DNA from 3 places in the Bacillus songklensis genome. Region 3 is predicted to be linked to each of the others. Evidence: riboswitches for the same ligand, from Rfam matches in the RefSeq annotation. Region 3 holds a riboswitch; each other region holds the start of a gene.
What was found. A riboswitch is a leader RNA that binds a small molecule or an ion and turns the genes downstream of it on or off. The one in region 3 is predicted to bind S-adenosylmethionine.

Region 1 (3,405 bases), on a different contig from region 3:
GGAGCGGGGGAGTGGGCCTTTTTTCTGGACTCTGAAAAAGGGTATCAAACACTTTCAATCAAACACTGGAATACTTGCATTGTTGGCTTTTCATGAAACCTTGGTTACGTAAGTACTTTTTCAACTCTGTTAAAGAATGATACTCATATTTGTCCTTCTGTTCAATTGGTGTTATAATTCGGCTAAATAATCAGAACATATGTGCGGGTGGAAATATCTATGATTGAATCGGTAAATTTATACATTCAAAAACTTGTTAATCTATATTCCCAACACACTGATGCGGAATATGCTGAATGGTCTAAAAAATATTTAAGAAACCAATATGAATTTTTAGGGATTAGAACCCCTATTCGTCGTCAATTAATGAAAGAATTTGTAAAAGAAAATGGGTTGCCGCCAAAAGGGAGACTGAAAGATGTCGTTTTTTCTCTTTGGGATCTTCCGGAACGTGAATATCAACAAGCAGCATTTTTTAGCAAGTTTCTTTTCAGTAGCAAATTTTTAATGGCTTCATCTAACAGCTCAGATATAGGAGTTTTTATTTCATCCGAAAGTTATTTTAGTTAATGATATCATTTAACCTTTCCAGCGTTTGATAAAGCTTTTCTTGTTTTTAGACCACAATTTTTTATTCATATCTATCATCTCTGATGTTAGATGGGTCAAGACATCAGATCAGATTCCCATGGGCGTTAAATACCCCAATCCTTAAATCTCTTTTGACGGAAAGTATTGTTATTTATTCGTTGGAATTCAATAAGGGCAAACGTAACAAGAATTAACAGATCAAGTCATCAGAACGGACTTAGGGATCAAAGAATTAGCTGTTTGTTCAAATGGGCAAGTGTTCAAGAACATCAACAAAACAGTAAAGTAGAGAAACTAGAGAAGCGTCTTCATAGGTTTTAGAGAAGAATTTCTCATAAAAATGAACGTGTCTCCCTATCTCCAGGGAATTGTCAAGGGGTTGATCATCATTGTCGCTGTATTATTGCTGAGAAAAAAATAGCCCGCTCGGAGACATATTGTGATGCGAGGGGGCTATCGATTTTACATGTGTTGGGACACTCCATAGCAATGGGAGACAAAGAGAGAATACGTTTTAATTGCTATTTTTTTATTGACAAAACCAAAATATACTTGTATTATCTAAAGAGTCAATTTATTCATAATACTTATCAAGAGAGACCGAGGGATTAGGCCCGATGACGTCCGGCAACCCCCTTAATGGGAAGGTGCCAATTCCTGCAGAATGACTTTCATTCTGAAAGATAAGTCGAAATATAGATCATGTTTCGATGCTCTTTTCAGTTGAAAGGGGCATTTTTTGTTTGAATGATAGATTGCCAGCAGATCCTTTGAACAAGTCTTTTAACATAAAGCAATAACGATATGAGTTTGAACATATTTTCAAAGAGGCTGTCCTCCTGTGTATGTCATACATAATACCGAGAACCACTCGTTCAGAAATTCTAGTTTTAGGGAAAATGAGGTCATCATATGATTGAAATTCAAAATCTTTCAAAGGTTTATAAAACAAAAAACGGGTTAGTGAAAGGTGTGGACGATGTTTCGATCACTATTCAAGAAGGAGAAATCTATGGGATTGTAGGATATTCCGGTGCCGGAAAAAGCTCCTTGCTTCGTTGTATTAATCTATTGGAGAGACCTACCTCCGGAAAGATTACGGTTGATGGGACTGATTTAACATCTTTAAAAGGTGAAAACTTGCGTGTAGCAAGATTAAAAATCGGCATGATTTTCCAACACTTTTATTTAATCAGCCAAAAAACAGTGTTTGAAAACATTGCTTTTGCTTTAAAGGCTGCCAAAATGCCGCTGGATCAAATAAAAGGGCGGGTAGAGGAACTGCTCGAAATGGTTGGTCTTTCCGATAAAAGAGATGTCTACCCCACACAGCTGAGCGGCGGGCAAAAACAACGGGTTGCCATTGCAAGGGCGCTTGCCAATAACCCGTCCGTGCTTTTATGTGATGAAGCTACATCTGCTTTGGATCCAAAGACGACTAAGTCGATTTTGAATCTATTGAAAAAAATTAATAAAGAGCTCAACATTACCATTGTGTTAATTACTCATGAGATGGATGTTGTAAAGGAAATTTGCAACCGGATGGCCATCATGCAGGACGGAAAGGTTATTGAAGAAGGTTCTGTCTATGATATCTTCGCTAATCCAAAGACCGAATTAACAAAAGAGTTTATTGAAAGTGTCGTTTCCTTTGAAGTGCCTGAGACGATTATAAGCCGTTGTGAAGGACCTATTGTGAAGATCATGTTCAAAGGGAAAATCGCGGGTGAAGGGATTATTTCAGATACACTTCAGCAATTTAATGTGAAAGGCAACTTCCTTCATGGTTCCATTGAATATATTCAAGAAATGCCGCTTGGTATCTTTATTATGGAACTAAAAGGACAAAAGGAAGAAATCAAAACAGCCCTTCAGTATATTGGAAAACGGGAAGCGCAAGTGGAGGTGTTACGTGATGGGCATTGATTTCAATCATCTTATAGAACTAATTCCTGATATAAACCAAGCGTTTATTCAAACGATTTATATGATTACCATCTCTCTGGCAGTTTCAGTTGTCGTTGGGCTGCCAATCGGGATTTTATTATATGTCACTGATAAAGGGTTATTTTTTGAAAATCGTTTAGCCAAAACGGTATTAGATTTTGTGGTGAACATGGTGCGGTCGATTCCATTTATTATTTTACTGGTTGCGTTACTTCCATTCACAAAATTTTTGGTAGGTACAACCATTGGGCCAACCGCAGCAAGTGTGTCCCTTTCAGTTGCAGCCATCCCATTTTTTGCCCGGATTGTGGAGACTGCTTTAAGGGAAATCGATAATGGAGTCATTGAAGCAGCTGTTGCTGCCGGTGCAACTCCGTGGATGATCATAAAGGATGTATTGTTACTGGAAGCCAGATCCGGGATTATTTCGGGTATTACATTGACGCTCATTAGTTTAATTGGGTTTTCGGCAATGGCAGGTACTGTCGGAGGCGGCGGAATTGGCGATTTGGCCATTCGCTTTGGCTATTATCGATATGACAATACCATTATGATTGCAACAGTTGTCATCTTAATTGTTCTAGTTCAGGTCGTTCAGCTTCTAGGTGATTTTATCGCCAAAGTTGTAGATAAAAGATAAAGAGAAAGAAGGAGAAGATTATGAAAAAATGGCTCACAGCTCTTATTCTAGTATTCATTGTGGGAGCTTTATCAGCTTGTGGTAACTCAGGCGGCAGCGAGAAGGCAAACACAGATACGAAAGAAGTTAAATTTGGTGCGACTGCTGGCCCTTATAGTGATATGGTGAAGAAAGCTATTGCACCAGGATTGGAAAAAAAAGGATATAAAGTGGAGGTTGTAGAATTC
Region 2 (3,405 bases), on a different contig from region 3:
ACTTCGATCAGTATTTGAAATATTACGATTTGGAGTTTCTCTCCCCCTTGCTTTGGAAATATATGAATTGGTTCCATCGTCCTTTAAGAACTCTCTTCGTTCCCTCTCAATCAACAAAGGAGCAGCTTCACCGTCATGGATTTACCAATATTTCCATTTGGTCCAGAGGTGTGGATCACACATTATTTCACCCTCATTATGATCGTTTTGATGTACGGATTAGATATAATATTAAACGGCCTTACATTTTAACGTATGTCGGGCGCCTTGCTCCTGAAAAAAACTTGCAGCTACTAATGAATATCGCCAGGTCTTTGCCCCCGCACATCAAGCATCAAGTCCACTGGCTCATTGTAGGAGATGGCCCTTTAAAGGAGAAATTGCACAAAGAAGCACTCGAGCATATGACGTTTACAGGCTTTCTTCAAGGTGAGCAATTAGCCAGGGTATATGCAGCTTCCGATTTGTTTGTTTTTCCATCTGTGACGGAAACGTTCGGAAATGTCATATTAGAGTCTTTAGCATCGGGAACACCTGCTATTGCTGCTAATGCCGGTGGAGTAAAGCATATCCTTCAACATGACCGAACAGGTTATTTATGCAACCCCGATTCTGTCGAACAGTTTGTTCATTATATTAGCCTATGCCTGGAGAATCTGCATAAACGCATGCAGCTTAGTCATCAGGCCAGGCAATACGCCTTAACTCAAACATGGGAAACTATTTTTGATGGTTTGTTGGCGCAATATGAATTAGCTGTTGCAGACCAAACACAGTCGATTCAATTAGCATAATTTATTTCTTATGTAACGCATTCTTTGGTACACCAAATAAAAACATCCGATCCAAATGGATCGGATGTTTTTTAGATGAATCCACGTTCATGCTTTAACATTCGCTATCAATTCTTCCTCTATTCACGCCATTCTGCCTTGCATCCCCGAATATACAGGTCCTCGTATAAAAGCGGCTAACAAGAACCCGTAAGGGAGCTTGTCAGCCGCTTATGCGTAAATCATTTAACATGAGCGTTTTTTGCTTATATTAAATGATTTATGTGGATTCACATCTATTATTTACCAGCAGCTTGTGCTTTTAAAGCTTCTGCTTTATCTGTACGCTCCCAAGGAAGGTCAAGATCATTGCGGCCAAAGTGACCATAAGCAGCTGTTTGCTTATAAAGCGGACGACGCAAGTCAAGCATCTTAATGATACCCGCCGGACGTAAGTCAAAGTTTTCACGTACTAATTCGACTAATACATCTTCAGATACTGTACCTGTACCGAAAGTGTCAACTGAAATGGAAACTGGTTTTGCCACACCAATTGCATATGCCAATTGCACTTCACATTTATCCGCTAATCCAGCTGCTACGATGTTTTTCGCAACGTAACGAGCCGCATATGCAGCAGAACGGTCTACTTTTGTAGGATCCTTACCAGAGAATGCACCACCGCCATGACGTGCATAACCGCCGTAAGTATCTACGATAATTTTACGGCCTGTTAAACCAGCATCACCTTGAGGACCGCCGATGACGAAACGTCCTGTCGGATTGATGAAGTATTTTGTCTCTTCATCAATGAGTTCTTTTGGAACAACCGGATTAATAACATATTCTTTCAAGTTGCGTTGAATTTGCTCTAATGTAATTTCAGGATGATGTTGTGTTGAGATAACGATTGTATCGATACGAACCGGCTTGTCGTTCTCATCATACTCAACTGTTACTTGGGTTTTACCATCTGGACGAAGATAAGGTAAAATTTCTTCTTTACGCACTTCTGTTAAACGACGCGCAAGCTTGTGAGCCAATGAAATTGGAAGAGGCATAAGCTCTTTTGTTTCGTTATTGGCATAGCCGAACATTAAACCTTGGTCACCCGCACCGATGGCTTCGATTTGCTCGTCTGTCATCTGACCTTCACGAGCTTCTAACGCCTGGTCAACACCCATTGCAATATCAGGTGATTGCTCATCGATAGATGTTAAAACCGCACAAGTTTCAGCATCGAAACCATATTTTGCCCGGGTATAGCCGATTTCACGAACTGTTTCACGAACGATTTTTGGGATGTCTACATATGTAGATGTAGTGATTTCACCACTTACTAATACTAAACCTGTAGTCACAGATGTTTCACAAGCAACACGTGCATTAGGGTCTTTTGCTAAAATCGCATCAAGAATCGAGTCAGAAATTTGGTCACAAATTTTATCCGGATGTCCTTCTGTTACTGACTCTGATGTAAATAAACGACGTTTTGTTGACATCAGTATTCCTCCTTTTAACTGTAAACCTAAAAGATACGGTACTCATTCCCTTATTATTCATAAAAATAACGCATTTTATTGAAACAAAAATATAAAAAACCTTTCCTTACTGAGGAAAGGTTTGTATCTTCACTAGCGCCTTTCACTCTTATCGATCAAGGGCAAGAGCCTTGCATCAGGTTAGCACCTTATCACCAAATATTTAATATGTATGGCGATGGTTGCTGGGTTTCATAGGGCCTGTCCCTCCACCAGCTCGGGATAAGAGAGTATCCGTTCAAGGACATATCATACCTTAAAACGCTGAATCATGTCAATAAAATATTTATATGAATCCACATAAGTAATAGAAAAATTGCATTAAGTCTGTTATTAAGGTCTGGCCTATGTAAAAGAATGAACCAATCATTTATAACTCAACATTGTTCCTTAATAAAACGAAAGTAATATATCTTCTAGGTTGGGTTAAATTATGAATTTTCTTTAAAAACTGTCCATTTTTGCATTATATATGAACATTTAATTTCAAATAGTATAGACTATTTTTATAAATGTGTTATACTAATTTATAAGTTTACTAATCAAACATTTAATTAAACTTTAAATAAAAGGATGGTATTAAATATGAGTACAGTGGATGTTTCTATTGAATTAACCGAACTTCTTCAATCGCCGACAGTTCATCATAATTTATCAGTTCCTCAGCTAGTTGAGAAAGTCTTATCCCGCCGTGAAGGCCTGCTTACTTCTTCTGGTGCTGTTCGCGCTGAGACAGGCAAATATACAGGCCGTTCCCCAGAAGATAAATTTATTGTAGAAGAAGCATCTACTAAAGAAAAAATCGACTGGGGAAAAGTGAACAAACCGTTTTCTTCTGAAAAATTCGATGCTCTTTATAAAAAAGTTTTAACATACTTAAAAGAACAAAAAGAATTATTCGTATTTAACGGCTATGCGGGAGCAGATTTAAAGTACCGTTTGCCAATTCGCGTCGTTAATGAATATGCATGGCATAATCTATTCGCTCATCAGCTATTCATTCGTCCATCAAAAGAAGAACTTATTTCTCATGAAGCGGAGTTTACGGTAATTTCCGCCCCCAACTTTAAAGCGGATCCGGTAGTGGACGG
Region 3 (3,405 bases):
TTAGAACAGCAAGCCGGAATAAGATAGAATGGCGAAAAAAACGAAATAAAAAATGTTCAGGCAAGAAAAAATACCTCCCACATAGATTGATTTTATTATTTCCCAATCTTGATGAAGGTATAATATAAACATTATGTCCTAAGCTTTTGGCTCGAAAAATTCAACCCATTCTCCATCCGGTCCATAGAAAAATAAATATTTTGCTCCGTTTGGCAATGTTGTGATTTCCTCATCGACAAAAGTAACGTTTAATTCTTTTAACCGTTCTTTTTCTTTTTCCAAATCGGAGACAGTAAAAGCCACATGGTGGACCTTTCCCTCAGTGGGTAAATCGCTTCTGTAACCTTGGATGAGTTCAATGATGATTTGTCCATGAAATCCCAAAAAGACCAGGCTAATTTCCGGTAATGACATGAAATCATTCCCCTCTTTAAAAGTAATTAATGTAATAGGAAAGTAGTGAACGTAAAAGTCATCATTCTCTTTTGAATGGGAGTGATGAAAATTGCTTATGTAAAAGTAGTGTTAGGTTTTCTTACATAAATTTTTTTATTATACTTATATCAGAATAATATGGCAATATGTAATAGCTCTATTTTCCTCTTGGAAAAAAAGAGGAAAATACAGGTTTTTCGAGAGGAGGAAGAATGTATCTATTTAGAGAATAGGGTTATTGGTTGAATGAATGGGATATAACGTGCCATCCAAGGCAAAAGAAATGCGCCCCGTTTCTTCAGAGACTACCAATATAAGGGCATCCGAACGTTCTGACAAGCCGATGGCTGCGCGATGGCGTGTTCCTACTTTCTTTTGAGTAGTAACGATTGAGGACAACGGCAAAACATTTGCTGCTGACACGATTTCATTGCCTCTAATGAGAACTGCGCCGTCATGAAGGGGACTTCCTGGATAAAAGATGGACTCAAGCAGAGTGTTCGTTAAAGTCGCTCCGATTGGCACCCCTTTTTGAATGAGACTTCCAACAGTCTGGGTGCGCTCAATTACAATAAGAGCCCCGTGTCTTCTTTCAGATAGATGATGGGCGGCCAGAGATAAAGCCATATGATTTGGGGTGTGGGGGGATAAATACTGCTGTAAATAATAAGAAGCCGCCACAGACTGAATTTCATTGAATTGTTTTTGTAAGGTTTCAAAATCGCATAAGATACAATACTCATCATGATCAAGGCTACTAATCAACTTTTCGGTCTCGAGCATGATTTGTGTTAAGTTTTGCTTGAGCTGGTCTTTAATGGTGTTTGTTAGTGAGAAAGCATGTAAATCCATTGCATTAAGCCTCCAATATGATAACCGTTCCGAAAAACAGATGTTTATTCTGGCAGAACCCTTCATCATCAGGAGGGATCTCTCACTGCTGAAAGGTTCACTTTATTTGTAATGTTTACGAAACAAGGGGGTTTATGCATGAAACAAAAATGATTTCTATGCTCATTATGAATACATATGCTAATATGCTATAATAAAAAGGTTATTTTTTACTTATATATGTGAAACAATTCGCAATAGAAGGAGGTAAAGATGCATCCCTCAAATAAACATGAAAAGCTCCTGGTCATTGTTTGTTTTGTGGTAGCCGTTATTATGCTGTTATCCTTTGCGAGAAATTTTTTTAGTTGAATGAACATAAATAAAAGTTGGATGCCCTATATGAGGAATACTTTTCCTTTATATTTTTTGTGGAATATTTTGAAATATTAGTTGACAATTGACCATGATATGTTAAAATTTGAAAAAACGAACTTATCAAGAGTGGTGGAGGGAACTGGCCCGTGGAAACCCGGCAACCTGCAAATGCAAAAGCAAGGTGCTAATTCCAGCAAAATGTAAACCATTTTGGAAGATAAGGTAAAATAGATTACCTCAACAGTCTTTCTGGAATGGAGGGCTTTTTTATTTGTAATGAATAATGGTGATTGAGCATTCGTCTCTAAGGAGGGCTGTGATGGTAAAGCAAGAAAATATAGATGAAGTATGGAAAAACGTTGTGAAAATGTTGGAGACCATGAAATATGGATCCATTACGCTGGTTGTGCAGGACGGAAAAGTTGTCCAGCTTGAAAAAAACGAAAAAGTAAGGATTCGTTAACAAGTCGCTGACTAGAAAAACTAAAGGCGGTTTTAACCGTTTATAGAGTTAAAACCGCCTTTTTTTATCGGAATAGGCAGTTTTGCCTAATAAGAAGAAAGAGGAGGTTTTAATTTGACAGACCGTTTAACATTTCTAAGTTGGAATGAAGATACTCCCGATTTTCCAACAGATAATGAAACAAAAGGAGCCATTCCGGCTCTAGAGTGGGCTTTTGAGCATTACGGTGATTCTATCGTATACGCCTGCAGCTTTGGGATAGAGGGAATTGTGTTAATTGATTTAATCTCGAAAGTAAAGGAAGACGCCGAAATTGTTTTCCTGGATACCAACTTGCATTTCAAAGAGACATATGAAGTGATTGATGCCATCAAACAAAGATTTCCAAAGTTAAATATCGTCATGCAAAAGCCGGATCTGGATTTGAAAGAACAAGAGATTCTATATGGAGAAGAATTGTGGAAGAGCAATCCAAATCTATGCTGTAATATACGTAAAATTATCCCATTACAACGTGCTCTGGAAGGAGCGGATGCATGGATATCGGGCTTGAGAAGGGAGCAATCTCCATCAAGAAGTAAAACCGAGTTTGTGAATCGGGATTTTCGCTTCCAAAAAGTGAAAGTTTGTCCGCTGATTCATTGGACATGGAAAGAAATTTGGCGATACGTCTATAAATTCGATTTACCTTATAATCGTTTACACGATCAAGGGTATCCGAGCATCGGTTGTGAACCTTGTACGTCTCCTGCTTATGATTTAAATGATCTCCGTTCAGGTAGATGGTCAGGACAGCAAAAGGTTGAATGCGGCCTTCATGAGTCATAAGAGAGAAGTTGAAGTGACATGTTGATTATACCGGCTTTTGTCATCGCTCTTTTCTTTGCTATAAACATCGGAGCAAGCGGAGCGGCCGCTGCTATGGGAGTGTCTTACGGTTCTGGAGCTATTAAACGTCCGGGCACAGCACTTTTTATATGCGCAATCGGCGTTTTTTAGGGGCATATATGGCAAAAGCGTATCGTGACCCAAATGTTAAAGGTTTGGATTGTGTCACCAATCGTTTCCCTTGTCATTTCCTATGTATTAGTAACCCTTTTGTTGAAGGGAGACTTTTATGCTTTTGTAGTTTTAGCCAGCGGTTGTCTGGCTACGGTTGGAATCATCAGTTTGATGAAAACCGCAAAAGAGGAGGAGAATTCGTTCTCGGAAAAAGAGGGGAAAGTTAATTTTTAACCCAAGTAAAAAGGTAAATTTAATATAATTAAAGGGAGGATAATCATCATGAGTCAAAGTAT

Region 1: another riboswitch for S-adenosylmethionine. It lies ahead of ACFOU2_RS19375 (methionine ABC transporter ATP-binding protein); the one in region 3 lies ahead of ACFOU2_RS25600 (YezD family protein).
Region 2: another riboswitch for S-adenosylmethionine. It lies ahead of metK (methionine adenosyltransferase); the one in region 3 lies ahead of ACFOU2_RS25600 (YezD family protein).

Annotation. Positions count from the first base shown of each region.
Region 1 covers NZ_JBHRZT010000072.1:110,516-113,920, forward strand. Annotated here, with positions in the region: gene ACFOU2_RS19365 (DNA alkylation repair protein) at 220-570, shown strand; SAM riboswitch class I at 1,176-1,281, shown strand; gene ACFOU2_RS19375 (methionine ABC transporter ATP-binding protein) at 1,504-2,517, shown strand; gene ACFOU2_RS19380 (methionine ABC transporter permease) at 2,507-3,178, shown strand; gene ACFOU2_RS19385 (MetQ/NlpA family ABC transporter substrate-binding protein) at 3,199-3,405, shown strand, end outside.
Region 2 covers NZ_JBHRZT010000059.1:42,792-46,196, reverse strand. Annotated here, with positions in the region: gene ACFOU2_RS15075 (glycosyltransferase family 4 protein) at 1-794, shown strand, start outside; gene metK (methionine adenosyltransferase) at 1,073-2,275, opposite strand; SAM riboswitch class I at 2,421-2,543, opposite strand; gene pckA (phosphoenolpyruvate carboxykinase (ATP)) at 2,900-3,405, shown strand, end outside.
Region 3 covers NZ_JBHRZT010000073.1:488,993-492,397, forward strand. Annotated here, with positions in the region: gene ACFOU2_RS25585 (ion channel) at 1-64, opposite strand, end outside; gene ACFOU2_RS25590 (VOC family protein) at 139-513, opposite strand; gene cdaS (sporulation-specific diadenylate cyclase CdaS) at 658-1,287, opposite strand; SAM riboswitch class I at 1,759-1,868, shown strand; gene ACFOU2_RS25600 (YezD family protein) at 1,964-2,107, shown strand; gene ACFOU2_RS25605 (phosphoadenylyl-sulfate reductase) at 2,222-2,935, shown strand; partial or broken gene ACFOU2_RS25610 (inorganic phosphate transporter) at 2,954-3,100, shown strand; gene ACFOU2_RS25615 (hypothetical protein) at 3,115-3,336, shown strand; gene sat (sulfate adenylyltransferase) at 3,392-3,405, shown strand, end outside.